Rhodohalobacter sp. SW132: one gene and its partner. Each later gene encodes a partner of the first gene's protein in a complex. Links are inferred from orthologs where the notes say so. Each region holds a gene or a part of one and is shown in the gene's direction. Other genes may lie near its edges.

Region 1 (15,929 bases):
ATTAACATCAACTACGACTGCAAAGGCGAGATGTATGCTAAAATGGCCGCTGATAATGCCGTGCAGCAGAATAAGTACACTTTGGTGGTTTCATCAGAAAATCTCAAATTCAATTAACATATTTTTGAACCGGCAAAAAAATTGCAGATCGTTTTAACCTCATCTGCTATTTACTGATTTTTATATCCCTCTCTTTAAAATCGTCATCAAAATAGTTGTACCATTTTCTGAATGGCCGGAACGCATTATCTGCATTAAAGGGGCGCCGATATTCGCTGTTCATGCACTCTTCGCTGCAGCATCCTTTATATTTTTCGGCTCCCTCCTCGGAGCAGACAAACAGTTTATTACACTCCATATTGGCACAATTGATAAAACTGTCTGCCGGTTTTCCAGTGATCTCACAATGCGCAATCGGCTGCAGATCCCCTTTGTTTACAGGCACTACCAGCCGGTCATCAAATACAAAACATTTTCCTTTAAAATGCTTTCCATCTTCTTCTTTCGCATAATTTAAAATCCCGCCGTGCAGCTGATTCACGTCATCCCAGCCTTTCTGCTTCATCAAAACAGAAAATTTTTCGCAGCGAATCCCGCCGGTGCAGTACATCAGCACTTTTTTATCTTTGGGTATATCAGACTCATCAAGCCACCTTGGGAAATCATAAAAATTCTCAACCTGCGGTTTGATAGCTCCCTCAAAATGTCCGACTTCACTTTCATAGTCGTTTCGCACGTCGATCATCACATAATCCTTGTTCGACTCCATCGTTTCGCGCCACTCCGATGGCGACAGATGCCGGCCGCCCTCTTCCGGATTAAGTCCGTCGACATGAATCGAAACAATCTCCTCCCGAACTTTACAGGTAAGGCGCGGAAATGGAATCGTATCCGCTTCTTCGGTTTTAAATTCGGTCTCTTCAAATCCATCCAGCGACCACACATACTGCCTGTAGGCTTCCATCTGTTCAGGTGTGCCGCCGAGCGTACCGTTCAGGCCCTCTTTGCCGATATAAACCCGGCCTTTCACATCCAGATCCTGCAGAAATGCTTTATGCGCTTTACAAAACTGCTCAGGCTCCCGGATTTCTTTAAACTTGTAGTAGAGAATGACTTCGTAACTCATAAAAAAGAGACGATAAACTTTATTGATCCGTTATTTTTTGCTAACCCGTTAAATTACGATCTTTTTAACCCTTTTCGTACCCAAAAATATCCCTTTGTTTAGATTTCCCGCACTTTCCATTCTATTGGTTTTGATCTCAGTGATGATCTTTACCGATCGTGCATCCGGTCAGCAGAGTGCCTTTCACTCAGGCCACCCGGTGTTGGATCAGATTCGTGCAGCAGAATCAGCCGGTGAAATCAGTAAGGATGAATCGGTACTGCAGATGTTTTACGCAGGCTATAGCCCCGAACGACTGAATGACGCATTTACACCCGCTGATGGAGGTTCGCCAATAAAATGCATGGTGCCATTTTATCAGCACTATAACGAGGTGAAACCTGAACTCTCTTCAGCCACTATTGCAGAAATTGAAGAACTCACCTATCACTCCCGAACGGCAACGGAGTTCAGTTATGTCACACCATCTGGTAAGTTCATTCTCTATTACGATACCACCGGCACGGATGCTGTTCCTGCTGAACAGACATTGCAGGAAGCCGTGGACGAAAACATCCCCGATTATATATGGCATGCCGCTTTTGCCGCTGATTCATCCTACAGGCACCAGGTAGAACAGCTCGGTTTTACCGATTTTATACTCAGCTCTCCCTACGAAATTGATTTTCAAAATTTTGGTTTTTACGGAACGACAACACGGTCTGGCTCCACATCATATATCACCCTTCATTCCAACTTTAACGGATTTCCGTTGAATACGCACCCCCTTGGCAACCGGATCGGCGCACTGTATGCCACTATTGCCCACGAAATCAAACATGCCATCCAGTATGCAGCAAACCGATGGAGAGGCAGTGCCGGATCTTTCAACTGGATAGAAATGGATGCCACCATGATGGAAGAGATTGTTTTTGAAGATGTAAATGACTACTACAACTATATCCGATTCTCCTTTAATTCTGATCAGCCGAGCAACAATTCTATTTTTGGAAATCCACAAGACCCAACTCCCGGCGCCTACTGGCACGTAACCTGGATGCTCTTTTTTGCTGAAAAATTTGGCATGGATTTCTGGGTGGATGTCTGGGATGATGTGGCCCATCAGCCTGAAATTCTCTTTACGGATGCTATCGAACTTCAGCTTGGTTCCCGCGGCGAAACGTTTGAATCTAATCATCTCCAAAACTTAACGTGGCATCTGGGATCCGGTCAGCGTTTTGGCGGTGCTAATTTCGGTTTTGAAGACAGGGTGAATTATCCTATTCCGTTCATACAATCTGAACTATCTGCCATACCCGACAGTGCATCAAATACCTCACTTCGATCCCTGGGCGCCCATTATTTCCATGCGTCCGCTTCCGGACCCGCCCTTGGATCACCGCAAATTCTGTTAAATTCCCCCACGCCCGGAGTTGGTGTGGGCGTGATCGGTATTTTTCACGATGGTTCATCCGAAAAGCGAATAGCTACCCAGAGCAATCAAAGCACACCAACAAACCTCGAGCTTGTTACCGGCTGGAACTGGAGTGATCTGTCAGATCTTTATATATCCGTCGTGAACACGAACCGCACCCGCACGGCCGACTATACCGTTGAAGTCCGCTCAGCTCTCCCTCAGCAGTCTCTGCTTGCAAATAACTACCCAAACCCGTTCCGCACAGCAACAACGATCGAATTTTCACTGCTTTCAGAGCAAAAAGTTCGGCTTGATGTATTTGATTCTCTTGGCCGACGGGTTTCTACTCTACTTGACAGAACCCTGGATGAAGGTGTTCACCAGGCTGATTTTAACGGCTCAGGCCTTGCTTCGGGCGTTTATTTTTATCGCCTGATTACGGATAGTGATATTACTACAAATAAAATGCTGCTAATCAAATAAACCGGATTTCTCAATTCTCCCCTCTTGAGATCAGCTCAAGTACGATATAATCCGCAAGTTTAAGTCCCTTTTCAGTTAAACGAAGCTCCGATTGTTCGTTATCAATTTTCTGCATGAATACGCAGTTTCGCTCTTCCTGAATTCTCAGCCAGTCCCGCTGACGATCATTCAGCTTATAACCATATTTCCCACTCAGCTCTTCCGTCGTGATACCTGATACGGTTCGCAGCCCAAGCATTAATCGTTCTTCTGCCAGGGTGGTGAGAGTCAGATCTTCCACTTCATCCTGAAGTGAATCCCAATTCTTTTCCAGGTACGGTTTGATATCCGGTCGATTTCTCCAGCGCCGGGCACCATTTTTATTCCAAAGCAGAGAGTGAGCAGACGGGCCCAGCCCAAGATAGTTCACATGTTTCCAGTAGTTACTGTTGTGAACTGCCTCTTTTCCCGGTTTGGAAAAATTGCTGACTTCGTAGCGCTGAAGCCCGGCCATCCTCAGTTTATCCTGCACAAGCGTAAAATGAGCTTCTACAGTATCATCTTCCGGGGGCTGAATTCGTCCCAGTTCCACCTGTTTCCCAAGTCTTGTTTTCGGTTCAATTGTGAGGGAGTAAGCTGAAATGTGCGGCGGATCGAAACTTAGCAGCCGGTCAATGTCTTTCTCCAAAGCCTGCAGGCTCTGACCGGGGTTGCCATAAATAAGATCTGCCGTAAATGATGAGAACCCGGTTTCGCGGATCAATTCCAGCGCACGTACAGCCTCGTCCTTTGTATGGGCGCGGTTCATGAATGAAAGCAGATCTGGATCAAAAGACTGCACGCCCATGCTTACCCTGGTAAACCCAAGATTTTTCAGTTGATGCAGATATTCCTTCGAAACGTCATCCGGGTTCATTTCGATGGTCGTTTCGTCAGACTCAACATCAAAAACATCATCCAAAACAGTGAGAATATCGCTGAGCTGCGCTGAAGTGAGGAGTGATGGGGTGCCGCCGCCAAAGTAAATAGTTCGGATTTTTTGTGCGGAAAATGGTTTATCCCGATAAGATTTGATCTCTTCAATCAGTGCATCTACAAACGGCTGGCGGAGCTGATCGCGGGTAAGAAAGTAAAAATTGCAGTAGCTGCACGCCTGTTTACAGAACGGAATATGCAGATAGATTCCAGCCATACCGATTTGAATGAGATTTGAAATGGATCACTTAGTCAGGCAGGTTCAACATCCGCTGATGACCTCAGGATGTTTACGCCATCTATTTTGAATCGGCCTTCTCTTCAGGTGTGTAAAATGGATTCGATTCGTAGGTATCCACCTGCCGGTATGTTCGCTGATATTTCACATAATTTTCTGCGGATGTTTTGATCGACTTCATCTCCTCATCCGTTAATTTCCGTGCTTTTTTAGCGGGTGAACCCATGTACAGGTATCCCGATTCAAGTGTTTTACCGGGCGGCACAAGTGTTCCTGCGGCAACGATCACATCAGATAGAATAACCGCCTCATCAAGTATCGTTGCGTGAATTCCAATCAGTACCCGATCGTGGATTGTACAACCATGAACCATCGCATTGTGGCCAATGGTCACATCATCACCAATGACCGTCGGGCCGGTCTGGTTCATTACGTGAATAGAAGCGTTGTCCTGAACGTTCGTGCGCTCCCCGATCCTGATATAGTTAACATCACCCCGGATGGTTGAGTTGAACCATATGGAACTATCCGCACCGATTTTCACGTCACCAATGATATCGGCACTGGGTGCTACGAAAACCGAATCATTATACTCAGGGGAGCGGTCTAAAAACTGGTAGATCATCTTTTTTAGTTGGTGCGATACATTTGCAGCTCAACAATAGACTTAAACTGCTCGTAGCTTTGAGGGTTCTGCTGAAGTTTTCGTCCGTTCACAAAAAAGGTTGGCGTTGAATTCACTGTTCTCCGCAGTCCTTCCTGTCTTTGATATTCCACACGTTCTGCAATTTCATCTGACTCTACATCTTCGCGAAACTGATCCATATCCAGACCAATTTCTTCGGCATATCCTTGAAACAGCTCCCATGCATTACCTCGCGACCACTCCGCCTGGTTCTCAAAAATCAGGTCGTGCATATCGTAAAAATGTCCTTGTTCCCGCGCAGCTTCGGCAGAATGAGCAGCCAGACGGCTAAACTGGAATCCGCTCAGCGGAAAGTGACGGTAGTTAAATTCCACCATATCGCCGAACTCATCTTTCAGCCTTTGTTCTAAAGGCACAAAATCTCTGCATGCCGGGCATTGAAAATCGCTGTATTTCAATATTTCAACTTTTTGTGCTGTTCGCTCCCCTTGAGCAGAAGATGAGCTGTTATCGGAATTCCCGGACAAACCATAATAAAGTGCTCCGCCGGCGATGAGCAGAAAAGCAGCAAACAGAGCAATTTGTACATTTTTGTTATTCATAGAATCGATTTTTTAGAAAAAATATTAGATTTAAAGATACTCTGATTTCGGGTAAATATCACCGCCGATGTGGTATGATTTTATCCCGAAAATTACCTGCAGGTGCGTTAAAAGTTAACAGTCCTTCAAAGTCATCGGATGAGTCACACACAAATCGTATATTGATCCGGAATGACTCGATTTTTCGATAAACTCATCCGATGACTTCATAACATTTAATCGATGATCCACCACTACGCTTGATTTGCCAATTTCGCCTTGTAAGCCATAGCGTAAATTTTCATCTGTTTAATCATAGATGCAAGGCCATTAGATCGTGTTGGGGATAGATGCTCCTGCATACCGATTTTTTTTATGAACTCAGGATTGGTGGCCAATATGGTATCGGGTTCTTCACCGGAATAGAAATTAACCATCAATGCAACAAGGCCTTTCGTAATGGCAGCATCGCTATCAGCCCTGAAAATCACCTTACCTTCATCAAGCTCTGTAGTCAGCCACACTTGCGATTGACATCCACGCACAAGGTTTTCTTCTATTTTATGTTCATCTTCAAGCGGAGAAAGTTTTTGACCTGTTTTTATGATGTACTTATAACGTTCCTGCCAGTCGGACAGTGCTTGAAATTCCCGGATAATTCGATCCTGCTTTTCCTTTATAGTCATTGTAAAAAATCTGAACTGATAAAAATTGATTCCTTTATGGAAGATATAAAATATTACGGGAAATCTGTCCCATGATCTCAACCAGGGTATGTTCAGATATGATCAGGAATAGCCAAATCAGGGAAGCCCAAAACAGAAAACGCCGGGCTATACCGGCACTTTCTGGTGATGCTGTGATAAGAAAACTGGTTAATGGTTACGCGCGTTTTTCAGAAGATACTTCTGTTGAAGTTGCCCCTTTAATCGCTTTCACAGAGGTGCTTTCGGCATCCCAATCAGGCTTTGCGTAATCAATAACTTCAACATAATCGCCCTCTTTGGTTTTAATCCGGAATTGCTCCGTATTGGGTTTTCCATCCAATACCACTTTGAAATGGTTGATTACTTTTCCGATATCACTTTCGTGAATAAAGTCTGTGAGATCTGTTTTGTTAATCTCGGAACCTGTAATTCCCGTAATCTTGGAAAAATTGTCCGTAACGTATTCAAATTCAAACTGACCCTCATCAACAGGCACCAGTTTGTAGCTAAAATCCCGCGCCTGGTCAAACATACTTTCTATACCCTCACCCTTGCCAGACAGCATGGATAGAATTCTTTTTTGGAGTGATTTATTCTGAAACGCTATCCGAATTATTTTTTGCCCGTTTGCTGATAACAGACGTGCTTTCGCTTCTACTTCAATATTTGTTCCTTTTTTGTTGATAATTTCAAGATCGTAGGTCTGATCATCAAAATCACTTGGCTTAAATACATCAAATTTATGGCGAAAATTTTCTACGAGTTCATCCGAAAGAATCTCCCATATTTTTTTCTTCTTCAGCTCTTCTTCATCAAAACCTGTAAGATCACGAAACGCTTTATTTGAGGTTACAATATTTCCCTGCTCGTCGAGATCAACAAGTGTTTTCTTCGATTCTTCCGTAAGTTTATCAAATTCAACTTCGGTATCCACGATCCGTTTCTCTGAACGTTTTCGCTCTGTTATATCGTGCTGATAGGATACCCAGTGCGTGATTTCGCCATCGCGATTTGTTAGCGGATGAATATCCCACTGGTTGATGAATTCAGTTCCGTCTTTTCTGTAATTTACGGTGTGCCCAAAAAAGGATTGACCATCTTTAAGTCTCTTTTTCAGCTTATCAAGAACTGCGCGGTCTGTTTTTTCACCTTGCAGCATCCGTGGTGTATTTCCGATTGCCTCTTCACGAGTATAACCCGTCATACGAGTAAAACCATCATTTACGTAGACGATCTCAGGTCCCGGCTTCTCAAGATTCAAGTTTGTAATTAAGATTGAGTCATAATCACTTCGAATTGAATTTTCGAGTAGCTGCAGATGATTTTCAGCCTGTTCTTTTTTTGCTGTTATTTCCTCAAATAAAGCCTGTAGTTCTTCAGCTGATTTTTGATTTTTTGCATATTTCTGTATGGCATCTTTAATATGCTGATCCATAAAACTCTTCTTAGGTTAAAAATAAACTCACAGGAAGCTATAGCTTGTCACCTGCACAATTTTCTACATACTGAACACGACAGATTTGCGCTATAATTCCGTGTTTACTCAAATTTTTGAAATTATATATTTACTACACAAGATTAGTAGAAACAATAAGATAGCCTATGATATAAAATGAAAAATCCAATCTCTCCCGATATTTTAATCTTTTTAACCGGGAGCTCTGAGAAGGAAACTAAGATCAACCCTCCATAAATGTAAAAATGCCGGCATACTTTTTACCGGTATTTTTTATTCAAAGATTAGCGCAATATGATTTTAGCAATCGTATTCAGCTGCATATTGGAGGTGCCCTCGTAAATTTTCCCGATTTTTGAATCACGAAAATACTTTTCCACCGGGTACTCTTTTACATACCCGTAGCCGCCAAAAAGATCAACAGCCATTGAACTTAGATTTTCAGCTACTTCAGAACTGTAGTATTTAGCCATCGCTGCTTCTTTTAAAAAGGGTTGATTATCCTCTTTCAAACGAGCCGCATTGTAAACCAGAAGCCTGGCCATTTCAAGTTCAGTTGCCATTTTCGCAAGCTGAAACTGGACGCCCTGGAAGTCTGAAATTGCCTGATCAAACTGTTTTCGTTCTTTTGTGTATGAAATAGCCGCATCGAGCGATGCCTGGGCAATTCCAATCATTTGCGCACCAATTCCAATCCGACCCTCATTAAGAGTTTCAATGGCTACTTTATATCCTTTACCCACGGTTCCAAGTATATTCTCTTTCGGCACGCGAACATTTTCAAGCAGTATTTCACAGGTAGAACTTGCACGTATTCCAAGCTTGTTCTCTTTTTTTGATACCGAGAAGCCCTCCATATCCCGCTCAACTATGAATGCGGTTATACCTTTGTATCCGGCGGATGAGTCAACAGTTGCGAATACCAGAAAAATATCTGCCTCATTCGCATTTGTAATCCATAACTTGGTTCCATTCAGGATGTAATCATCACCGTCCTCTTTGGCCGCACATTTAAGAGCAAACGCGTCGCTTCCTGAACCGGCTTCCGACAGGCAGTACGCACCCACTTTTTCAGTTGCCAGCTGGGGTAAAAATTTCTCCTTCACTTCATCAGAACCCCACCGGATAAATGCGTTGTTCACCAATGTATTCTGAACATCCATAAAAACCCCCACGGATGCATCCACTCTGGAAATCTGCTCAATGGCAACAATACTCATCATAAAAGTGCCGCCGCCGCCCTGGTACTTTTCCGGAATTTCAATCCCCATCAGGCCCATTTCAAAAAACTGTTTGATCAGGCCCGGGTCAAGTTTAGCATTCTCCTCCATCTCCTGAACTTTCGGCTGAATAATGGTATCCGCAAAATCGGCAGCTGCCTCTTTCAGCATCTGTTCGTCTTCCGTGAGTTTTGTCAGGGGCGGCATTTTTGAGTCTTCGAGAGTCATATTCTTTTAATGCTTGATAAAATTTTCTTTTTTGAGCCGGGTACAGCTCACTGTCTGTGAATGTATGGATTTTGGAGCAGAGTCTCTTTCCGATACATGTCGCAAAGATAGTGAATAGGAAGCGCTTTTATTACCTGTTTCAAAATTTTAATGAAGTCGCCCTGTCGAAAATTACCTGTGACCGGAACGTTTTCTGCAGAATTGATTTAACACAATCATTGTTTACAAGCGGAACCCTTATGATTATATTAATAAGATATGTCAAAATTCAAACTTCATTCTCCCTGGGAACCTGCAGGCGATCAGCCAAACGCGATCAAAGAGCTCACCCAGGGCATTGAGCACGATGATAAATTCCAAACATTGCTTGGAATAACCGGTTCCGGCAAAACGCGTACAATCGCAGGTGTGATTGAAAACGTGCAGAAGCCTACGCTTGTAATGAGCCACAATAAGACGCTTGCCGCTCAGCTTTATCGTGAATTCAGTGATTTCTTCCCTGAAAACCGGGTTGAATTTTTTATCTCATACTACGACTACTATCAGCCGGAAGCCTACATTTCGAGCCAGGATAAGTTTATTGAGAAAGATTTATCGATTAATGAAGAAATTCAGCGGCTCAGGCTCCGGGCAACCAGCTCGCTGCTATCCGGCCGTAGAGATGTGATTATTGTCTCCTCGGTTAGCTGCATTTACGGAATCGGCTCTCCATCAGAATATGAAAAACTGATCGTAACTCTGAAGACCGGCATGGAGATTCCAAGAAACACACTTCTCTACGATTTTGTGGATCTGCACTACAGGCGAAGCGACCGCGATTTTACCCGCGGCACGTTCCGCGTACGCGGCGATGTGATTGATGTTTACCCCGCTTATTCCGAAGAAGGACTGCGCATTTCCATGTGGGGTGATGAAATCGAAACCCTGGAAGTTTTTGATATCGATACCGGGAAGATTCTGGACAGTGTTGAAGAGTTTCGAATTTATCCTGCATCTCATTATGTAACGTCCAAAGACCGCCTGAGTGATGCGATCGAACAAATCCGACAGGAGATGTACTGGCGGGTGGACATCCTGAGAGATGAACAGAAATTTCTGGAAGCCAAGCGGCTGGAGCAGCGCACTACGTTTGATATTGAGATGATGCAGGAGATCGGGTATTGCTCTGGAATTGAAAACTATTCCCGCTACCTGAGTGCGCGAAAACCGGGTGAGCGCCCCTACTGCCTCTTCGACTATTTTCCGGATGATTTCATGCTGGTTGTGGATGAGAGTCATCAAACCGTACCGCAGATCGGAGCGATGTACGGCGGTGATCGCTCCAGAAAAGTTGAGCTTGTTGAACACGGGTTCCGCCTGCCATCCGCACTCGACAACCGTCCGCTTACGTTTGAGGAATGGGAATCGATGATCAAACAAGCTATTTTTGTGAGCGCCACACCGGCTGATTATGAACTTGAACAATCAGATGGTGTCTACGTAGAACAAATTATCCGGCCAACCGGACTGATGGAACCCGAAATAGAAGTCCGTCCGCTTGGAAACCAGGTCGATGATCTTTTAGATGAAATTCAAAAGCGGGTAGAAAAGAATGAGCGCGTCTTATGTATCACACTTACAAAACGCCTGAGTGAAGAACTCAGCGAATACCTGAAAGGGCTTGGAATCAGCGCTGCCTATATGCACAGTGAGCTCGACGCCATGCAGCGGGTTGAAGTGCTGTACAAGTTCCGGCGAGGTGATTTTAGCGTGCTCGTTGGAATTAACCTGCTCCGTGAAGGAATTGACATCCCGGAATTAAGCCTGGTTGCTATCCTGGATGCTGATAAAGAAGGTTTCCTCCGATCAGAGACGTCGCTGTTTCAGATCGTGGGTCGTGCTGCCCGTAATGTTAAAGGGAAAGCCATTCTTTATGCTGATAAAATGACCAAAAGCATCAAAAAAGTTGTTGAAGAGACAGATCGCCGGCGAAAGATTCAAAAAGAATACAACGAAAAACATGGTATTACACCAAAAACAATCGTTAAAGAACTGAAGCCACTGGTTGATCCTTCTCTTATTTCCACTAAAGATTTTGATCTCGATTCAGGCGTAAAAACCGATGATGATTACCTTGAAGTTGTAAAAGTTGCTGAAGATGGCATCCAATACAAGCCAAATCCTGCAATGAAAGAAGTTACATTTGAAAGCAAGGATAAATTTATCGATTATTTGCGTGACTCGATGTTGCAGTCAGCGAAGAATATGGAATTCGAAGAAGCTGCCCGCATCCGCGATCAAATTGAAAAACTTGAAAAAGAACTCTGAACCCAACATACACCCATGAGTAAAATCGACTTTTTTAAAACCTTTATTAAAGATCGCGACGTAGCATCTGTTATTCCCACTTCTATGAGGTGCGTAAAAAAAGTGTGTACCCATATCGATTTTTCCCAAGATTTTACCCTTGTTGAATACGGCCCGGGAAATGGAGTGTTTACCAAATATCTTCTGGATAAGATGACAGAAGGGAGCCGCCTTATACTTATCGAAGCCAATGAAGATTTTGTGACTGAACTGAATGAAACCATTAAAGATCCGAGGGTTTCCATCAACAATGTACTTGCCGGTGATGTAGAAACCGTTCTGGATCCCGATCAGGTCGGAAATGTGGACTATGTACTTTCAGGTATTCCCTTCTCCTTTCTCAAAAAAGATCGTAAACGGGCGGTTCTAATTGCCACAAAACGAATTTTGAAGGATGGGGGAAAATTTATCGCCTATCAAACCAGCGGGCACCTGAAAAAACCGGTTATGGAGGTTTTTGGCAATTACGATATCGAATTTGAGATGCTCAATATTCCGCCCTACCTGATTTACGACGTAGTGAAAAACAGCAACGGAGCTGAATCAGCTGCAGGTAAAACGGGAAGCTGAACCTGGAATCTGTCACCATAAAAAAAGCCCTGAATGAATGTATTCTTTCAGGGCTTTTTTGTAGAAAATAGTTAGTACAGCTTCCTGCCTTTCACGATCCGATAGGATTGTAGAAATCTTAATTCTCTTCGTCAGGATCGTCCTGCTGAGGAATTGCCGGCTGTGACTGCGAAGGCGCCGTAAAATCATTCATTTCGCCAGGTTGTTCCTGCTGCAGGCCTGGTACTCCCTGCTGCTGGATTGTGCTTTGCCCGGATCCTCCGCGATCGATGGCAAAATTTGCAAGGACACTCAGTGCCAGAAAAAGTGTTGCAAGAATCGTTGTGGTTTTTGAAAGTAAATCTGCGGTTCGTCTGGCTCCCATTGCAGCACCACCGGCCATACCCGCGGCAAGACCACCGGTGAGCCCCTCTTTCTGACCCGGCTGCAGCAATACAACTACAATCAATAAAATTGCGATGAGCGTGATCAGTGATATGATAATTCCGTAAAGCATAGGTTTTTTGTAAATTTGTTGAACAATCTATAGAACCATAAAAATATCACTATTTAAGCTTTTAAAAAAATCGTATCTCACGAAAAGAATATTTCACAAATAATGAATCCTTCGCCAGTCACCCAATTCCAGCTATATGGATGATTTTCAGCAATATTTAGAGCAGCTTTTATCGCAAACACCGCTGCAGATGGGTAACATCATCGAAACGATTATAATTATCCTGGTTCTCATTGTGATTCGTTTCGTAATTGTTCGAATTGTATACCGGCAGGCAGAGGATACATCCACACGGTATCGCTGGCGTAAAAACGTTACATACACAATTGTATTCATCGGTTTTTTGCTGATTGGCAGAACCTGGATTGAAGCAATCGGTTCACTTGCAACGTTTCTGGGGCTGCTATCAGCCGGTTTAGCAATCGCATTGCGCGATCCTGTTACCGACATGGCCGGGTGGGCTTTTCTGATGTGGCGAAAACCGTTCAATGTCGGAGACCGTATTCAGATCGGGGAAAATAAAGGAGACGTTGTGGATATCCGTTTTTTTAAATTCACGATCCTCGAGATTGGAAACTGGGTACACGCCGATCAAAGTACCGGCCGGTTGATTCACATTCCGAACCACCTGGTGCTTCGGGACCCGATCGCCAATTACACCAGTGACTTTGAATTTATCTGGAACGAGATCGAGGTGATCTTCACCTTTGAGACCAACTGGCGAAAAGCGAAATCAATCATTGAAAAAATTACAAACGATCATCTGAAGGATTACGTGAACGACGCAGAACAGCAAATTCGCCGGGCAACGAAATCATATCTCATCCACTATCGTAACCTCACTCCCATTGTGTATACGGATGTGGTGGATGACGGAATCAAAATGACGATACGCCACCTTAGTAATCCAAGAAGCCGGCGCGGTATTAATCAGATGATCTGGGAAGACGTTCTGGATGCAGTAGCAAATGAAAATGATATTGATTTTGCGTATAAAACGGTGCGAATATATCAAAATCAGATCGAGGGTAAAGAGAAGCTGAAACCGGCAAAAGACGATTTAGAGCATTCATCAGAACAATCTATTTCGGGATCGGCTGAATAAGAGCAGGATCGTTTTTAGATTCGTCTTTCACCTCTTTTGTTACCCTGTGAACGGTGAGTTCGGTTATAATAAATTGTGCCGACACCTCATCAACAATCTCTTCCAGGTCCACGCCCTGCAGCCACTTTTTCCCAAGGGATCGTTTCATAATCATAGGCATTGCCTCGCTGATGGGCTTTATGAGCGTGTTCGATTCGGTCATTAACATTTCTGTATACGGTTCTTCATCACCCTTAAAAATGTGGGCGGCTGCATAGAGCAGCGTATTATCTATCTTTCGCACAAAAAATGGATGATCTTTCTTTTTCTCATCCTTCCAGATATAAAATCCACTCAAAGGTATCAGCGCTCTTTCATTTGCATCTGACTCAAGCTTTTTCAGCTCATCCAGATCTGTAATGCCGGGTGGCGCACTGCTCTTTTCCATGCTTTTCCCCCAGCGAACTCTTTTAATCACAAACTCATCTTCGCCAGATTTTGCAGTAATAACCGGGATATGATATCCCCGAGACAGATTGTAATGCGGATCGAATATTACCTCTCCTGAAGGTTCCAGGTTAAAGTGTTCCATCAGGATTTCCCCATCCGCAAAAAAAGCAATTCGGTTTGACATAAGTGTATCGGGCATTTATAGTTTTGTTCGAAGTATCTCTATATATACATTTATAAACAGTTCTCTTCAAGAAGCGTTCACATTCTCCATTGCAGAAAAATCTTATCCATTCAAAAGTGTACCAAGGCTGTTTTAATACCGTTACTAAATCGGTATGTATATATGCTACAGTTTATATATTTTACGTGAGTCTTGTTACTGTTCAACGAATGTGTTTCATTTATTTAAGGCGCCCGGATTATACCGGAATTTAAAACGCTTTCTTTTATGTTAACAGTAGTTTTTTGAACTGTTATTCATTGAACAGATCGGGCACACTTTTTTAGATATGCTTGTTCTTTGTTAATTGAAATATTGATTATTAAACGAAAGAGGTACAAAGTTGTCGTTTCATCAATTTCGACTAAGTTCTGATATTTTGAAGGGGTTAAAAGATGTTCAAATTGAAAGCCCCTCATTGTTGCAAAAGAAAATTTTTAATGAAGTTGAGACAGGAACTGATTTAGTTATCAATACCACCTCCGAAGATAAACCGGAGCTGGGATATTTACTGTCACTGTTAAATTCAATTTCAAAATCGGACCGGCGCCAGGGCACACGCGCTATCATTTTAGCTTCGGATGCCAAAAGGGCGAAGGAACTGGATGAGTGGGTATGGGCCATCGGCTATCATGCGGGTATTGAAAGTGCCTGCCTGGCGGGTGAAGGCGATACTAAAGAAGATCTGGCAAGTCTCTCTGCCGGCCCGGTTATCGTCATCTCCACGCCAAAACGGCTCGCGGATATTCTGGAGACCGGCCGTATGGTATTCCGTGAGGTAGAGAAGCTGATTGTGGATCAGGCTGATCAGATTGAGGATTGGGACCCGGTTGAGATTATCTCCAAAAGAATTATCAACAGTAAGTGCCAGAAAATTCTGGCCGCCGCAAAAGACAGCCAGGCACTTCGCGATGCCGAAGAAAATCTGCTTACCGATCCTAAGCTAATGACTCCATCTGAAAAGGCAGAGGCTAAAAAAGGGAATTTAACACAAGATGTGATCAAGAAAGATCTTACGCAGTACTACATCAATGTCCCACCTCGTTCAAAAATCTCGATCTTAATGGCTCATCTTGATGAGAATAAAAAAGATACGGTTGTGATTTTTGCTGCCTCCCGCCGAACTGCAGACAGACTCTACAAAATATTGAGGAAAAGCGGCCGCAGGGCTGTCAGCGTGCATGATAAGGTTGATGAGAATACATTTAAACAGCGCTTTGGAATGTTTACGGACGGAAATGTTCAGCACCTGATTGTAGGAGAACTTTCCGCCAATGACATCGATCTGGAACACGCCACAAAAGTAATCAATTACGATGTTCCTGAAGATGTTAATGAATATAAGCTCCGGGCTGAGCTGGTAGGTGATGGGAAAGCCACCAAAATCTTATCGCTTGTTTCCAAGCAAGACCGTGGGGATATAAAAGAAATTTGCAATTCTCTTGGTTATGCACCGAAAGAGCTACCCGTACCCAATGAGATAAAAGAGCAGCGCAGTAGTTCAAAAAACAACGGGCAATCGGGCAAAGAGAAAACGAAATCGCGAAGTAAAAGCAACCGGGGATCAAAGAAAGACAAATCGAAGAGCAAACAGAAAAAAGCGCCCCGCAGAAATAAAAAAAGTGAACCTGAAGGCCTGCCACGCCCTACATTCGATCAACTCAGCGGCGGCCGCAAAGGAAAGCAAAAAGAAGAAAAAAGCGGTGTGATTGGTTTCTTCAAAAA
Region 2 (16,701 bases), on another replicon or contig:
CGGTACGGTACAAAAGCTGAACCTTCGCAATACAATCATGAAAACTGTAACCGGACAAATTGTATATCTGCCGAATAAAAAGGTTTTCGAAAATCCGCTGGAAAATTTCACCTCAACCGGGTTGCGCCGTATCGACCTTTCGTGCGGAGTTTCCTACGGAGACGATCTTGAAAAAGCAAAACAAGTGGCCGTCGAGGCAATCGATAAAGTAGATAGCGTTCTATCCGACAAGGGTATTGAATTTTACTACGATGAATTTGGTGACAGCTCCATAAATTTTAAACTTCGCTTTTGGGTAACTTTTGTAACAAATCCCGATTTCTGGTCCGTGCGAAGTGAAGCGATAATCGCACTCACCAAAGCGTTTGATGAGAACGATATTATGATTCCTTTCCCCATCCGCACACTCGATTTTGGTATTCGGGGCGGAGAGAAACTGAATACCATGATCAGCACATCAAAAGACGGAAACCCGAGCGGAGGTACTACTTCCGAAGACCGGGGATAGTGCGGGGTGATTTTTGTTTCAAACACCATCTTATTCTCACCTCACATCATCTTATTCTCACCTCACATATCGAGTCTTTTAGGTGTGCTCGCTTTCCTTTTGTCGAATTCATAAATGAGTTGACAGATTTTTCGGATGTGGATCTATATCGAAGAATTCACCTTATCCATTGATATTCCAGCGAAAAATATTCTGTGATAATGCTGATCAATTACTGTTCAATGAAGTAAAATCCCTTTAAAACTGAATAAATGTGGAACACTGAGCTCTTAAGAAAGTTAATGACGGTAACTGAACAATTTTAAACCAACTAAATTATCAATATGATGAAGTATTTTTCATTGCTCGTTTTAGCACTTTCTTTTATTGCTTGCCAAAGCGATTCAACTCCGGAACAATCGGCATCTGACCAATCCATGCAGCAAGATCAGATGCAACAAGATCCAATGCAGCAGCAACCAACAGCTCAAACGGATGTATCAGATGAAGAACTTGAACAGTTCGCCGAGATCTCAAGCGAATTGCAGGGTGTGCAAATGGAATCTCAACAAGAGATGATAACCATTGTTGAGGATGAAGATCTCACACTCGAAGTTTACAATCAGATTGCCGAGAGCCGACACATGGGACAGTCCGATGAAGATTTAAATGTCAGTTCTGAGGACATGGAGAAATATGAGCGCGCTTCTGAAGGAATCGCTGCGGTAGAACTCGAAGTTGAAGAAGAGATGGAAGAAAGGATAGAAAACCACGACATGTCATTAGATCGATTCCGTGAGATTAACGTTGCACTGCAGCAAGATCCTGAACTTCAGCAGCGAATTCAGCAAATCATGCAAGAACAACAAGGCATGCAGCAACCTGGTATGCAACAGGAGCCCCAGGGCGACCAGTACTAAATTCTGATCTAAATGAAATCAACAAATCCCGAAAGATTCATTTCTCTCGGGATTTTTTTATGTCTTACAACCGGCTAACTAATACGAAGTTGAATCAGCTCTCCATTTTATCTGTAATGCTGTCTAATCTTTCAGTAAGCTGTTCGCCAAATACCTCAAATGGCACTTCTTTTGTAACCACATCCTTCACACCGCTTTTTTCGATGATCTCCTGGTACGTTTCGTAGCAATCAAGCGCATCAAAAAAAGCCTGCATATCTTCATGACTACATTTCTCTACATAAGCGATTTCCTCATCTGATGACGCTTCCAGCCGGAATTTACCCTTCGTATCTACCTCACCCATCCGGGTAAAAAATGCCAGTCTTTTCGGGTAACTGCTTCCCTGTCGTTTCAATCGGCAAAACACACTTTTTACCACGGCATGGCTCACCAGGTGGTCATGGAATCCGCTTACCCCATGCACCGCGTATGTGATAATTACATCCGGTTTCAGTTTATGAATATGGTCTTCTATGACCATTTCGATTTCATACGGATCCAAATGTTTTAGTTCATTATCAGGCAGATCAAGTACGGTCATCCCGGAAAGACCCAGCGTTTTTTCAACACATTGCATTTCCTTAAAACGGATCTCCCCCATCTCCTCTTTACTGACGCCCAGCCTGTGCCGCTGTTTGGTCGCCTCTCCTTTGGTAAGTGTAAGAAGATAAACTTCATGACCCTGACGAAGCTGTGCGCTCATCGCCGGTGCAGGGCCAAAGGATTCATCATCGGGATGTGGAAAAATGTAGAGTATTTTCATTTGAGGATACCTATTCAATTAGAATTACAAATTGTGGGATGGATCAATTTTTCAGGTGATTCAGATCATGTACGAACCGCCATTTATATGAAATGTCTGTCCGGATGCATGCGGAATGGAACCTTCTGCCAGGAAAGCCACGAGTTTGGCAACTTCATCCGGCTGAGTGATCTCATCAAAAGCTGACCCTGCCGTAACATGATCTTTCCCAAGGAGGTTCACGGCATCTTTCGCCATATCCGTTTCGATAAATCCGGGAGCTACAGAGTAGGCAACCACTCCCCGCTTGCTGTAATCCCGGGCGATGCTTTTTGTGAGCCCGACGAGCCCCGCTTTGGATGCAGCATAAGCCGCATATTCCTGCGTATCGCCGCGATAGGATGCGCGGGATGCAATATTGATGATCGACGCTCCAGAAGTTTGAGAATTCGGTTTCGTATGAAAGTTCAGGAACCATTTACACAACAATGCCGGAGCTTTCAGGTTGATATTCATCGTTTGGTCCCAAACCTCAAGCCAATGATCATCCGGCCCGGCGTGATCCGCATCCACAAAAATTCCGGCATTATTGATTAAAACATCGGGCTTCTCCTGATCAAGGATCTGAAGTATTTCCTCTTTTAAACGGCTTAAATCAGACAGGTCCAGGTGGATTCCTTTAAACCGGGATTGTTTCTTCAACACATCAGGGAAATCCGATTTCCGGGCAGTGCCTATAACCTTCCACCCTTTTCGGAGGCACTCCCTGGCGATTTCAAGTCCGATTCCACGTGAGCATCCGGTTAAAAAAACAGATCGATTGTGTTCTGCCATTATCTTTTTGCCGAAACATAATCAGCTATTCACCATCAAACAATTCATTTTTGTTATTCACCGGTACAATTTAAACAATGGATATAAAGCGATGGAACTCCTACTTTAGATAGTCGAAATGTAACATCACAAAAAATTGTTCTCAGGATAAAGGGTTTATTTACAACAGGTTAAATATGATTGAGAAGGCTAAAAAATATTTTACTGAAACACTTCAGCACGTATCACCGCTGTCTGTGATACCAAACGAAGTAGAATGGAAACCGGAAGAACGCACGCTATCGGTTCAAGACAAAACATTCTCTTTAAAGGATGATCAGCCGGTTTACCTGATCGGTTTTGGAAAAGCTTCCGTTTCCATGGCCATTGCAGTTGAAAAGATTTTAGGTGACCGTATTACGGATGGAATTGTTATCTCCCCAAATGAGTGGAATGAGAGAAACAGGTTCCAGGTATTCAAAGGTTCGCACCCGCTGCCGGATTACGACAGCCTCTCCTCCTCCCTCGAATTAGTACGGTTTATGCAATCGCTGCCGGATAACGCACTTGTTTTGAATCTTGTATCAGGCGGTACGTCATCGCTGTTTTGTATTCCGGCCGGAGATCTTGAAATTGAAGAGATCAACGAAATATATTCACTTTTGATAGGATCCGGCGCTTCCATCCATGAAATCAACACGGTTCGAAAAGTATTCTCACAAGTGAAGGGCGGACAAATTCTGAAATGGCTCAACCGTACCACTCTGATCGATCTGATGATATCAGATATCACGGATGATGAAATCAGCATGATTGGCAGCGGGCCCTCCGTTGCTCAGCCAATCTCGGCAACTTCTGCTTTCCAGGTTTTAAAAAAGTACGGCTTGTATCAGAAAATCCCGCACACTGCACGTCAGCTCCTCGCCGTAGAGATGGATGCGGAAGTGATTGACAAACATTACAGGAAAACGGAAGATTTCAGCCGGCATCACTCTTTTATCATCGCATCCGCAACCCAGATGGCACAAAAATGTGCCGAAATAATCAAGGCAGATGGATATGACGTACACCTGGAAAAGAGCGCGTGGTCAGGGGCGATTGAAGAGTTTGAGCATCACATCTTCACAAAAGTTAAACAGCTGAACGATCAGGATAGAAAACCTGCTGCTCTGATTACCTTTGGTGAGCCCACCGTAGAAGTGACAGGAAGCGGGCTGGGTGGTAGAAACCAGGAGCTGGCACTGCGTATGGCACTTAAATTGAGCTCCTTTGAAAATGATATCAGTTTTTTGAGTGCCGGAACCGATGGAATTGACGGACCGACAGACGCCGCTGGTGCGGTAGTGACCAACAAGACCATAAAAGAGGCAAAAAAAGAAGGTCTCGATCCCGAAGAATATCTGCGCGAAAACGATAGTTACCACTTTTTTGAAAAAGCCGGCGGTCATCTGAAGCCAGGTCCAACCGGAAACAATCTGATGGATCTGCAAATCACATTGATTGAGAATTAGGATGAAAAGAGTGTTTTAATAGTATAGCTGCCTAAAATATTATTCAGGTCGAATACATCATCTCTTTACCAACTATTGGAACAGATCTGATCACATTATCAAAATCGATGCCAACTCTGTTTTTCGCGGATTTTCGCTGAGTATATCACTGAGTTTCGCTGAATCAACCTGAATGAATAGACTACAAAAAACTATGAGAAAATTAGTTTCAGAAATTTTGATGGATAAATTTACCAGGTTCATTTACAAAATTAAGTACTCCCAGCCCTTCTGACTCATCCCGTCCCTCACTAACGCGCCCTGGCGTGACTTTTCAGAGAGGGGAGCTTCGTAATGAAACTTTTTTGCATTTAGAATTTAACAGAACCCAAATTTGTTATCGTATTTTTTCTGCAAACTGATTCCATAGGTTGTTTGATTAATTTGTAACTTTGGAAGCTGAACCAAAGAGCGAATCGCAGAGCCCCAACGAATTTCATGAAACAGTTTTCCCTGCAGCCAGACCCAAATCATCAGCCGCCCACACCCGTCGATTTTCTCAAGGGATTAAATAAGCAACAGAAAAAAGCTGTTACTCACACCAGCGGTCCTCTTTTGATTATAGCCGGTGCCGGCAGTGGAAAAACCAGGGTACTCACGTTCCGGATTGCGTACCTGCTGCAGCAGCATAAAGCTCTGCCCCAGGAGATCCTTGCATTGACGTTTACCAATAAAGCGGCTCGTGAAATGCAGAATCGTATCAAAGCATTAATCGGGGATCGGGCGAAGAAACTCTGGATGGGAACGTTTCACTCTATCTTCTCAAAAATTTTACGGTTTGAAGCGGAGAAAATCGGATTCGATTCCAATTTTTCGATTTATGATACATCGGATTCGGAATCAGCTATTAAGCTAATTCTTGGTGAACTCAACTACGATCCGCGCGAGATTCGTCCGCGTACGATTCAGCGAAAAATCAGTGATGCGAAAAATCAGCTTATCACACCAAACGCCTACAAAACGCGGTTTGTGCAAAGCACGCTTGATGATATCACTGCCCGGGTGTTTGAGGTTTATGATGTTCGTCTGCGTCAGGCCAACGCGATGGATTTCGACGATCTGCTGATCAAGCCAATTGAACTTTTTGAGCAACATCCCGATGTGCTCGACACCTACCAGGATCGTTTTAAGTACATCCTGATTGATGAGTACCAGGATACCAATCATGCGCAGTATAAAATGACGAAGATGCTCGCCAGCAAATATGAAAATATCTGTGTGGTGGGCGATGATGCCCAGAGTATCTATTCCTTTCGCGGGGCCGATATTTCCAATATCCTGAACTTTAAGAGCGATTACGAAAACGCGGAACAGGTTCCCCTGGAGCAGAATTACCGCTCAACCAAATATATTCTGCAATGCGCTGATTCGATCATTAAAAATAATGATAAACAGCTGGATAAAACGCTCTGGACAGAAAATGATGATGGAAATCCCATCACCGTCCTGGAGAATTTCGATGAACGGGATGAGGCAAATCGCGTGGTGCAGCACATTCAGAATTTAAAAATGCGTGAAGGCCACTCGAATAACGATTTCGCCATTTTGTATCGAACGAACTATCAAAGCAGGGTATTTGAAGAGGCATTTCGAAGAAAAGGTATCGCGTATCAGCTTGTTGGCGGTTTGTCATTTTATCAGCGAAAGGAAATCAAAGATGTCCTGGCGTATCTCACTCTGCTGGTCAATCCGGATGATGAACAGGCTTTACTGAGAATAATCAACGAACCGAGCCGTGGAATTGGAAAGAAAACGCTGAATGACCTGCTGAAAAAATCGAGGGATCAAAAACGATCGGTTTGGTCCATCATTCAAAATGTGGAAGGTTCTGACCTTTACAAGCCGGCTATATCAAAAATCAAGCAGTTTGTGGCGATGATTCACACGCTTCGAAATGATCTGGAAGCCGGCGCATCCCTGCTCGATACAACCAAAAAAATGCTTGAAGCAAGCGGCTATGTGAAAGCCCTGATTGAAGAAAACAGCGCAAAAGCACTCACGCGCCGAGATAATATACTGGAACTGCAAAACGCCATCTCTTATTACGAACGACATAATAAAAAACCTACGCTCAGCTCTTTTTTGCAGGAAATCAGCCTCATCACCGATTCTGATAAATATGATGAAGATAAACCTGCGGTAACCATGATGACGGTTCACGGTTCGAAGGGACTGGAATTTCCGGTGGTGTTTATAGTAGGACTTGAGGAGAATTTATTCCCAATGGGCGGGCGTGACGGTGAGGAGGCAGACTTTGAAGAGGAACGGCGCCTTTTTTATGTGGCCATTACCCGTGCTGAAGAACAACTGTTTTTCAGCTATTCAAAAATGCGGTATCGTTTCGGGGAAGAGAACCGCCAGATGCGCTCACGTTTTCTGGATGAGGTGGATCCCGGTGTGGTCCGGACTGAAACTGGTGCAACAATCCGGCAAAACAGGGAGCGTTTCAGCGCTGAAAAATCGACACCAAAAAACAATGATACCGAAGTTGAGTACGACTGGAAAGAGCCGATAAAGACCAAAAAGCCATCCAGCAGCGGCTTTGAAATTGAAACTACTTATGATAATGATCCTTTTCAGGCCGGCACTACAGTTATGCACCCGGCCTTCGGTCCCGGTAAAATTTTACAGCGAACAGGATCAGGTAAAGATTCAAAAGTTGTTGTATTTTTTAAACAGAGAGGGCAAAAAACGCTTATGTTGCGTGCCGCCCGGCTTCAGGTTTTATAATTTTTTTATAAAAGAGAAAAATATCAGCGGCTTTTCATGCTGAGTGACTAAATATTCTGCCGTTTATAGAGTTTCTATGAAACAATATTACCCGGCAGTCAGTTAATACACCGCTATTCGTAATTATTTTCTGAACAGATTAAATCGTTGAATAAAGCAGCTACATTACTTATCGCTGTCTGTTTTTTTGTGATTCCACTCACAACAGATGCACAAATTTCATACAACCCCGTGAGCATGGGATTGGGCGGCGGCGGAACGTCGTACATCACCGGTTATGATGCGCTTTTTATCAACCCGGCTAATATTCAGCTCCGGGAGAAAAATTACCGTCTTCAGTTTTCATTTGCAGAAAGCGGGGCTTATATCGATACGCCTCTGCGCATTCGCAATGCCGGTAAGAGGTTCGATACGTACACAAACCTTTTCAACCCTCCAGGCTATAGCGAATATTTGCTTTCAGATGGAGACAGAGAAACCCTTTTAAGCAGGCATTACCCTGCCGGCCGGTTAGACCGACAGTTCAGGTCAGCTACCTCGATTAACTGGTTTGGAATAAAATGGTTCAGAGATGAGCGGAGTTATGCATTCAGCGTCAGAACCCGTCAAAGCAGCCGCTTTACTGTGGGCCGCGGCTGGTATGATGTGAACCCCGTTGAAACAAATGATGGTTTTGAAATCGACCGCACGTTATCCCACAGTTTCCAGACGCTCCATGAAATTTCGTTCGGTTACAGTGAATCATTCAGCTTTTTGAGCGGGCTTTTTCCCCGCATCTCCAGGTTTAATATTGGTATCGCTCCAAAAATTGTGATATCGGGGGCGTCGTACTCCACACGTTATGCTGATTCATACACACAAAGCGACGCACAAAGCCCGTGGGTTCGGGAATCTTCCTACAGTTTTGAAAGTACCGGAACATTTAGCGAACAGGCTCAGCAGCTGGCTACCGGTTTCAATCCCGTTGTGGCTGGTGAAACTCAATTTGGCACTTCGGATCTCACACGACCTGCCGGCATCGGCGCCGCTCTTGATCTTGGCATAACCTATATCTTTACCTTCGGGGATGACCTGTCGCTAATCAGAAGAGGTGAAGAAGCCACTGAAAAATCTCTGCGCCTGAGCTTATCCGTTACCGACCTGGGGATGATCCACCACTTTGATGACCCGTTCCGGTCAGAACTCTCCACATCAACTTCAGAAACCGATGATCCGGGTTCACTTTCAAATTACTCTTATTCAGGCGCTGTTCTTCAGGATTTTCAGTTCCTCGCTGCAGATGGCATTCATCCGCTGCAGGAAGCCGGTATACAAAACAGGGGTTCCTATCAATCCATGCTGCCGACATCCATTCAATCGGGGGTTCTGTTTCAGATCAACAGGATAAAATTAATGGGTGATTTCAGCCTTGGACTCAACGATAACGCTTTCCAATCCACAAAATTCAAAAGTTTTATCGGTGCAGAAGTACGTCCTTTTTCATTTCTTCCACTTCGTGCCGGCACTCGCCTGGCTACGGAATTACCTGGCTATTATAGTTTTGGTGCAGGGCTCGAAACCACCTATTTTGATGTGAACGCTGCTGTGCAATTTCGAAGCACAGCCGCAGGGCCTACGCTTGAACCGGTCGCTGCATCAGCTGTTGCTATAAAATTTTATATTCCATAACTGCATTCTGCCCAACTGTCAGCTTCTTTTATTTATATCACAATTTGGCAGAACCCGCAGACAACTTATGACGTTATGAAGGCAAGCCTTTTTTTGGCTCTCTGTTTGCAGACACTATGAAAAATTTCCTAACGAATATTCTATATGTTTGATCAACGATTTAAAATTGAAGCTTCTTTCGACGAACAAAATGATGGGTTCGATGACTTTGAACAAGCCATCCCCCTGATGAGTGAAGAAGAAGAAAAACGTTTAACGGAATCTGAAATTCCGGATAATCTGCCCATTCTGCCTCTGAAAAATACCGTTCTTTTTCCAGGTGTTGTGGTCCCCATTACCGTAGGCCGGGATCGCTCACTGGAGTTGGTAAAAGAGGCGTACGAAAATGACAAAATCATTGGTGTGGTAGCACAGAAGGATGAATCGGTGGAAAATCCCACCAAAGATGACCTTTACAAAATGGGTACAGTCGCCCAGATTCTAAAGCTCATTAAAATGCCCGATGGTAGTAAAAGTATTGTCATTCAGGGTAAGAGCATCTTTGAAGTGCTTAAAGTCACGCAGGAACAACCATTTTTCCGTGCTGATGTAGAGGCTTTCAAACAGGAGATGGACCTCTCAGGGCTGGAGCTTGATGCTTCCATCCGATCCATTAAAGAGACGGCAAGTAAAATTGTTAATCTTTCCCCAAATATTCCTTCTGAGGCCTCGATTGCCATCAACAACATTTCGAGCCCGTCCTTTTTACTGAACTTTATCTCCTCAAATCTGCAGGTAGATCTTGCCGCAAAACAGGAGATTCTTGAAGTTAGAAAATTCTCAGACCGGCTGGAAACAGTAATGGAACACCTGAACAAGGAACTCCAGGTACTGAACTTAAGTGAAGAGATCCGCACGAAGGTGAAGTCTGACATTGATGATCAGCAGCGTGATTTTTACCTGCGCCAGCAGATGAAAGCGATCCAGGAAGCGCTCGGTGAAGATAGTGAGCAGCAGGATATCATCACTCTCAGAAAACGACTGAACGAGAAAAAGGGGCTGACCGATGATGCCAAACAAACGGTTGAAAAGGAACTTCAGCGTCTTGAAATGACGCCGAGTTCATCACCAAACTACGGTATCATTCATAGCTACGTGGAGTGGATTCTGGATCTGCCGTGGGGTGAAACATCGAAAGATAAACTTGACCTGAAACGCGCCCGAAATATTCTGGATGAAGATCACTACGGGCTGGAAAAGGTGAAAAAGAGAATCGTTGAATATCTTGCTGTCCTGAAATTAAAAAAGGATATGAAAGCTCCGATTCTATGTTTCTACGGCCCTCCGGGAGTTGGAAAAACCTCGCTTGGAAAATCAATTGCACGCTCGCTGAACCGTGAATTTGAGCGATTCAGCCTGGGTGGCATTCATGATGAAGCAGAAATTCGCGGCCACAGGAGAACGTATATCGGCGCACTGCCGGGACGAATTCTCCGATCCATGAAAAAAGCCGGCACCGGAAACCCGGTAATGATGCTCGATGAGATCGATAAAGTGGGTAGTGATTTCCGCGGCGATCCTACTTCAGCCCTGCTGGAAGTTCTCGACCCTGAACAGAACAACGGCTTTATCGATAATTATCTTGAGCTGGAATATGACCTCTCCAAGGTGATGTTTATCGCAACGGCAAACTCGCTGGATACAATTCCCGCACCGCTGCGTGACCGGATGGAAATCATCAACATCAGCGGTTACACTCTTGAAGAGAAGGTCCAGATTGCCAAAAAATACCTGATTCCAAAACAGATTGAGGAAAACGGGCTGAACAAGAAACAGATTAAAATCTCCAAAGCTGCTATCGAACGGATTATAGAGCAGTATACCCGCGAATCGGGTGTACGGAACCTGGAACGGCAAATTGGATCCGTCTGCCGGAACGTGGCAGCAAAAATTGCCAGCGATGAGATAGAAAAAATGAGCGTTGGAGTAAACGATGTTCAGGATATCCTCGGTAAGCGCAAATTCTTCTCTGATGCGGCCGAGCGGACAACCGTTCCCGGTGTATCAACCGGACTCGCGTGGACTCAATACGGCGGTGATATTCTCTTTATCGAAGCGAGCGTCAGCCGCGGCACGGGGAAACTGCATATTACAGGTCAGCTTGGCGATGTGATGAAAGAGTCTGCGATGCTGGCGATCAGTTATTTGCGCGCCCGGTATGAAGAACTTGGAATTCCGGAAGAAGCATTCAAATATTGGGATCTCCACATTCACGTTCCGCAAGGTGCTGTACCAAAAGACGGGCCATCAGCCGGTATTTCGCTGCTTTCCGCCGTCGCTTCCATCTTTACCCAGCGTAAAGTAAAAGGAACTCTCGCGATGACGGGAGAAATCACACTGCGCGGACTGGTACTGCCTGTAGGCGGAATCAAAGAGAAAGTGCTGGCGGCTAAACGGGCCGGTATTGAAACTGTAGTTCTTCCAAAAAAGAATGAAAAAGATGTGGAAGAGATCGAGGACGAAATCATGGGCGATCTGAAAGTAGAATATCTTGAGCGGATGGATCCGCTGCTCGACCTCGTTCTCGAAGAGGAGCCGGTGACCGATCCTGAAACGTTCTTCCATGTACCTGATAGCCATAAAAGCAGTGCTGATGGAACCAATTCCAAAGGCGATGCCCGAAAAGAAGTCGCTGTGATGGATTGACCCCGATATCGAAATGATCCAAAAAAGCCGTATCAGATTCCTGATGCGGCTTTTTTTTGTTTCAGGTGTATGTATGCTTCTTCGGTAACGATTTTAATCAAGTTGCGGAGAATTTTTCCGCATTGCCCGAAGATACGCAGGACTCCAAAGAGTGTGTTTGAACAGATTTCTGTAGTAAAATCCAAAAACAGCAAAATGCTAAGATTATTCAATGACTCTCTCAATGTTTATTTTGCACTTAAATAACATGTATTAATCAATTTAAAATCAGTTCTTAATTCGTATTATTTCCCCCTTCTTGATTTTCATAAAATTATGTTGCTTTATACAGGTATAAATCTAAGAGATTATTTCGGGTTAACATTAGTACTCTCCTCGTATGAAAATCGAAGGTTACCGAATATGGGCCATACTTTTCGTTGCAATTTTTGCACTCAGCGGATATATGTATTTTACCATACTCGAAAACCGCGATCAGCTTCAGGAACAAAGTTTTCGCAGTCTTGAACTGACCAAAAACAACCTACTCAGCAGCTGGGACAATCTGAGTGTTCGCACAGAGCCACCCTATAATTTCGATGAAATTTCTGAATCGGATCTGCGTGAACTGCTTCAAACATTGCTGAACCAGATGCCGCCAAGTAATTTTTTCGATCTCACATTTCTCACCGATCGCAGCGGCAAACTGCTTATTTCAAGCCCGGAAATCCCTCTCATCACCCTTCCGCCGGAATATCTTGATGAAACAGAGAAACTGGGTGCCATTCGTGAGGAGATATCAATTTCAACACGGGAGTACCAGGTTTTTCGTGTTCCGATCACTCTCGAAGAGCAAAGTCAGACGCTCTCGGAAGAAGGCACGCTGGGTCTTTACCTGTTTGGAGCCATCAGCCAGGATAAGTTCGACCGTGCGGGAAGGCAAATCAGTTTCACCGGAATCTACCTGTTGTTCACTCTGCTTATGCTGCTGATTATTTCTTTCCCTATTCTCAGAGTTGTGGGAATGGGACGCGGGGATACTCTTTTGCGAACTCATGTTTATCAAATCGGGCTTTCCATTGTATTACTTGCCGTTTTTATCGGTTTCTCAATTTCATATATCATGAGCAGAAATGAGATCAAGACCGAACATCTTCAGAACATCGATCGGCTGATTGAAGAGGTCACTGATCTTCAAAGGTCGGAACTTGGCCGATATACGGATCTTTTTCACTCCTACTTTTCAGATGAAGATCTAACCGCCGATCCCGCCTTGAGATATAATGAAATATTTGAAATACGGGCCGACGGTTACGTTAACAGATTCAGAATCAGCGATTTGGATACCGATTTAACCGAGAATCAAATGCAGGATATTCCAAACCTTTCCGGCAGATACTATTTTCGGGACGCACGGGAAGATCAGTTTCTGCTGGGGTCTCATTACTCATATTCAGATGGAATCCAGGAAGGTGTTCTTAGCCGTCGGATATCCGAAGAGGAACTGGGTGAAACCGACGGGGAAGTGAGGGCCATAACATTTGGATTTAATCACTTTTTTGAAGCAGATACGGTTCATCTGAACCGCATCGGGCTGAAATATCTAATCATGAATAGCTCCGGTGATGTTTATTATCAAACGCCATCCATCCGAACCAACATTCCAAACATCAAAAATGCCATTAGTTCCGATCAATGGGATCAGGTATACGCGCTGATGAGGAATAATCCGGGTCTTGCTGGATCACTTGAAGTCCCGGTCTCATTTGAAGGGCAAAACTACGTAGCCCATCTCAACCGCCTCGAATTTGGAATCGATTCCGAAATTGAGCCGGCCTGGATGCTTACATTCAGGGACAAAAATCTTCGTTACATGCGCAGTTACTCCATTTTTCTCTACTCTTCAGCCGGCTACCTGATCCTCATTCTATCATTTATTTTCATTTTCACGAGCTTTTATCTATCCGGCAAAACAAGTCATTTCCTTAACCTGAAAACATTTGCATACTCATGGTTCCGGCCATCTGTCAGAAGAAGGAAACAGTATTTTTACCTGGTTGTTGTTCTATTTTTACACCTGCTATTTTTCATCTATATCCTTACAATCGACTTTCATAATTTCTGGCTTGTAGTCTTCCTATTCTGTGAAACCGTCGCTGTTATTGCCCTCTATCGTTATGTGCTGCTGTCGAAATTTCTGGAAAGTTGGAAGAAAAAACGTTATTGGAAAGTGCCATTTTTGATTTCCATAATCGTAATTGTTTTCCTCAGTTTCAGCTATATCGCCGGAACTTTGAGCGGCGGAAAGTTTGGGTTAATTACAACTCTTTTTCTATTTCAGCTGGCCGGTTTTGCAGGGATTATTGTATTCAAAGTAAAAAAGTGGTTCGCATCCGGAATTACGGCAGGATCAATCCATGAAGTAAATTCCGAATCAGTTTATGCATTCTCATTTACACTTTGGGTGCTCGTGGTTGGGCTGATCCCGGGATATATCATCCATCACTCAGCTTTTCATCATGAAAATGTGATCTGGCAGCAGGCGGTGCAAAATGAGCGTCCGGTTCAACCCGAGCTGCCGTCTCCCCTAACGGATGAGGAAACCTCTTCATACCGGCAGCTGCTGCTCAACCAAATGGAATATCAGCGGAGACAGTGGCTCGTAAATTATACCGGAATTGAATATCCCGTGATTGACCGTTATATCTATTCAGATCGCGCCACGATTTTAAGTGCATTTCAGCATGATCACCATACGCACGAACACGGAAAAGAGTTCTCGGCACATCTGCTGAATCTTCTGATATTTTTATTGATAGGCTACCTGTTTTTTATCTCCGTACGGCTTCTTGCAAGGCAGCTTTTTCTAACTGAATATTGGGATTATGGGAATAAAACCGAATTCATAGAATCGATCCGTACAAAAACATATTTGGTTACGCTGGACAACCAAAAGGGACTCGATTTTTTGAACTCCCGTTTTGATGAGAAAATCAGATTCACCATTCTGGATTTGTCTGTTCCCAATCTCACCGAGGAATTTAATGCTCCTATCTTTCCCGAAAAGGAAAAAAACAACAGTTATCTGCTGATGAATATCGACCATATACTGAATTCATCAGAGAATATTAACCGGCTGACATCCTTTATTCACATCTGCCAAAAGCATAACATTTTGCTGGTGCTAACAGGATCCAAATCGGTAAAAGAACTGCGAAATATCACTCCAAAAAAAGATGACCCCGAATTTGAACAGGCCATGCAGAACTGGTCGGAAGCGATGAGCCAATTCAGTACAATTACAATCCCCATTCATTACGGAATTGATTCGTTGCAGCTTGTTGAGCGCTTTGCAGAAAATGATTTTCTGAATATTCTTGACAACGAAGTCGAATTCGGGCCACACCGTGAGGAACTTTCGCTCCTGCTCAGTAAAGAAATTTCAGAAACGAAAGAGAATGTATTTCCGCTTAAGAATTTTGAGAAATTCCTGCTTTCAGTTCAGCGATATAACAAAGCTTATTTTCAGAATTTGTGGGATAAACTCTCTTTTCGTGAAAAACAGATGGTGTACAATTATTCAAACGAAGGCTTTGTAAATTATCGCAATTTTGATGTACTCACAGAGCTTCTTGAAAAAGGGATTTTCAGAATGAATTATCGGGATGAGGAGATTGGCCTGTTTAGTAAAAGTTTCACCAATTTTGCATCCAATGCGGCCAACAGCGAACTGCTAAAGAAGTTTAAAATTGACCGAAAAGAGAACGGAAACGTCACTCATATTAGAAATGCCATTCTCACGTTTATTTTCCTATCCATTCTTGGGCTGAGCCTGGTAGCCCCCGAAGTACTGGACCGCTATGTGGGTGCTATCAGCGGGGGGCTTGCCATCCTCAGCACTCTTGCCTCTCTTCTGAATAAATACGCAGTAAAATTTCCATTTTTAAAAGATGTACAATCGTAAGCACTGATTATTTTCCCTAAAAATGATCCGTAAATAATGTATTTTTGGATCTATGAAAAAAAGCGGAAAAGTGATACAGTCAACGGGTAAATGGTACAAAGTTTCTTCTGACGGAGAGATCTTTGACTGTCGTATTCCCGGAAAATTCAGGTTAGTTGAGGAGTCTGTCACAAATCCCGTAGCTGTGGGAGACAATGTAGATTTCACCGTTGGTGATGATGGCAGCGGTATGATTGATTCCATCCATGATCGAAAAAACTATGTTCCGCGAAAATCGACCCGGAGTAACAAAGATGAACAAATTCTTGTTGCCAATATCGATCGCGCCTGGGTGGTTCAGTCGATTCGCCAGCCTAAAATAAAACGGGGTTTTATCGATCGGTTCCTGGTTGCCTGCGAAGCGTATGAAATTCCGTCCGGGATTATCATCAACAAAACTGACCTGGCAAATAAAAGAGATCTGAACGAAATACATTCCATCACGGATACGTACACGGAAATCGGATACCCGGTCTTGCAAACGTCTTTAGAAGATGACTCGTCCATTGAGAAACTCCGCGAGGAATTACAAAACAGAACGTCGGTCTTTATCGGCCACTCCGGCGTCGGAAAAACAAGTTTGATTAATGTCCTTGATCCTTCACTCAATCTTGCGGTGGGTGATATCTCCTCCTATTCTGATAAAGGCAAACACACAACCACCTACGCCCGCCTTCTCTCTCTGAATGAGAACAGCTACCTTGTGGATACTCCCGGAATAAAAGAATTCGGACTGGTGAATATCGAACCGTATGAACTCTCCATCTTTTTTCCGGAAATGCATGAGGCCAGGCTGCACTGCAAGTTTAACAACTGCACTCACAATCATGAACCTAAGTGCGGTGTTATCGAAGCGTTTGAACGAGGCGAAATCGATCCGGACCGATACGACTCCTATCTGAATATGCTTGAGAGCATAAATTAAAATTTTTTAATAATCTGTTTGAACTCTTCTAATTTTTTGGCAATTTGGTAGTCAAATAAAATCATAGAGCAGATCAGACCAAAATATCATGCTAAAAAAATATATTTCACTCTTTGCTATCACTCTGTTTTTTATGCTGCCCTGGCAAAACAGTTCA

The links.
Region 2: the proteins of uvrB (region 1) and DYD21_RS09820 are in contact, whole or in part, in a crystal structure (PDB 7EGT), measured with the Thermus thermophilus proteins. The link is inferred for Rhodohalobacter sp. SW132 from one-to-one orthologs. Residues at the interface, in WP_096411307.1 of Thermus thermophilus: Glu23, Leu25, Arg26, Asp27, Gly28, Glu29, Arg30, Phe31, Arg55, Glu326, Asp327, Phe328, Glu379, Ser382, Gln383, His398, Gly400, Arg401; in WP_096412145.1 of Thermus thermophilus: His654, Arg656, Phe657, Gln666, Asp668, Glu669, Lys680, Arg681, Leu682, Ser683, Lys685, Tyr686, Ala687.

What each region holds. Positions count from the first base shown.
Region 1 is NZ_QUOK01000001.1:621,998-637,926, forward strand. What follows is about bases 8,929-11,817. They hold uvrB (excinuclease ABC subunit UvrB), read left to right. Parts: upstream 8,929-9,293; coding sequence 9,294-11,342; downstream 11,343-11,817. Other genes in these bases: DYD21_RS02695 (acyl-CoA dehydrogenase), read right to left, coding at 8,929-9,035; DYD21_RS02705 (class I SAM-dependent methyltransferase), read left to right, coding at 11,358-11,817. Also shown: DYD21_RS02655 (hypothetical protein), read left to right, coding at 1-117; DYD21_RS02660 (rhodanese-related sulfurtransferase), read right to left, coding at 167-1,126; DYD21_RS02665 (T9SS type A sorting domain-containing protein), read left to right, coding at 1,221-3,005; radical SAM family heme chaperone HemW, read right to left, coding at 3,016-4,176; DYD21_RS02675 (gamma carbonic anhydrase family protein), read right to left, coding at 4,259-4,822; DYD21_RS02680 (thioredoxin domain-containing protein), read right to left, coding at 4,828-5,445; DYD21_RS02685 (SufE family protein), read right to left, coding at 5,679-6,110; DYD21_RS02690 (PAS domain S-box protein), read right to left, coding at 6,307-7,566; more of DYD21_RS02695, read right to left, coding at 7,872-8,928; more of DYD21_RS02705, read left to right, coding at 11,818-11,951; preprotein translocase subunit SecG, read right to left, coding at 12,070-12,447; DYD21_RS02715 (mechanosensitive ion channel family protein), read left to right, coding at 12,584-13,552; DYD21_RS02720 (SOS response-associated peptidase family protein), read right to left, coding at 13,530-14,180; DYD21_RS02725 (DEAD/DEAH box helicase), read left to right, coding at 14,626-15,929. UniProt on the Escherichia coli protein: The UvrABC repair system catalyzes the recognition and processing of DNA lesions. A damage recognition complex composed of 2 UvrA and 2 UvrB subunits scans DNA for abnormalities.
Region 2 is NZ_QUOK01000004.1:171,124-187,824, forward strand. Bases 4,621-7,638 are described here. They hold DYD21_RS09820 (ATP-dependent helicase), read left to right. Parts: upstream 4,621-4,992; coding sequence 4,993-7,284; downstream 7,285-7,638. Other genes in these bases: DYD21_RS09825 (DUF5723 family protein), read left to right, coding at 7,432-7,638. Outside these bases: DYD21_RS09795 (mechanosensitive ion channel family protein), read left to right, coding at 1-508; DYD21_RS09800 (DUF4168 domain-containing protein), read left to right, coding at 835-1,407; DYD21_RS09805 (PIG-L deacetylase family protein), read right to left, coding at 1,502-2,212; DYD21_RS09810 (SDR family NAD(P)-dependent oxidoreductase), read right to left, coding at 2,273-3,025; DYD21_RS09815 (glycerate kinase), read left to right, coding at 3,202-4,515; more of DYD21_RS09825, read left to right, coding at 7,639-8,952; lon (endopeptidase La), read left to right, coding at 9,097-11,637; DYD21_RS09835 (hypothetical protein), read left to right, coding at 12,017-15,580; rsgA (ribosome small subunit-dependent GTPase A), read left to right, coding at 15,633-16,544; DYD21_RS09845 (DUF6588 family protein), read left to right, coding at 16,633-16,701. UniProt on the Escherichia coli protein: A helicase with DNA-dependent ATPase activity. Unwinds DNA duplexes with 3'-5' polarity. Translocates on single-stranded DNA with 3'-5' polarity. Initiates unwinding more efficiently from a nicked substrate than double-stranded DNA.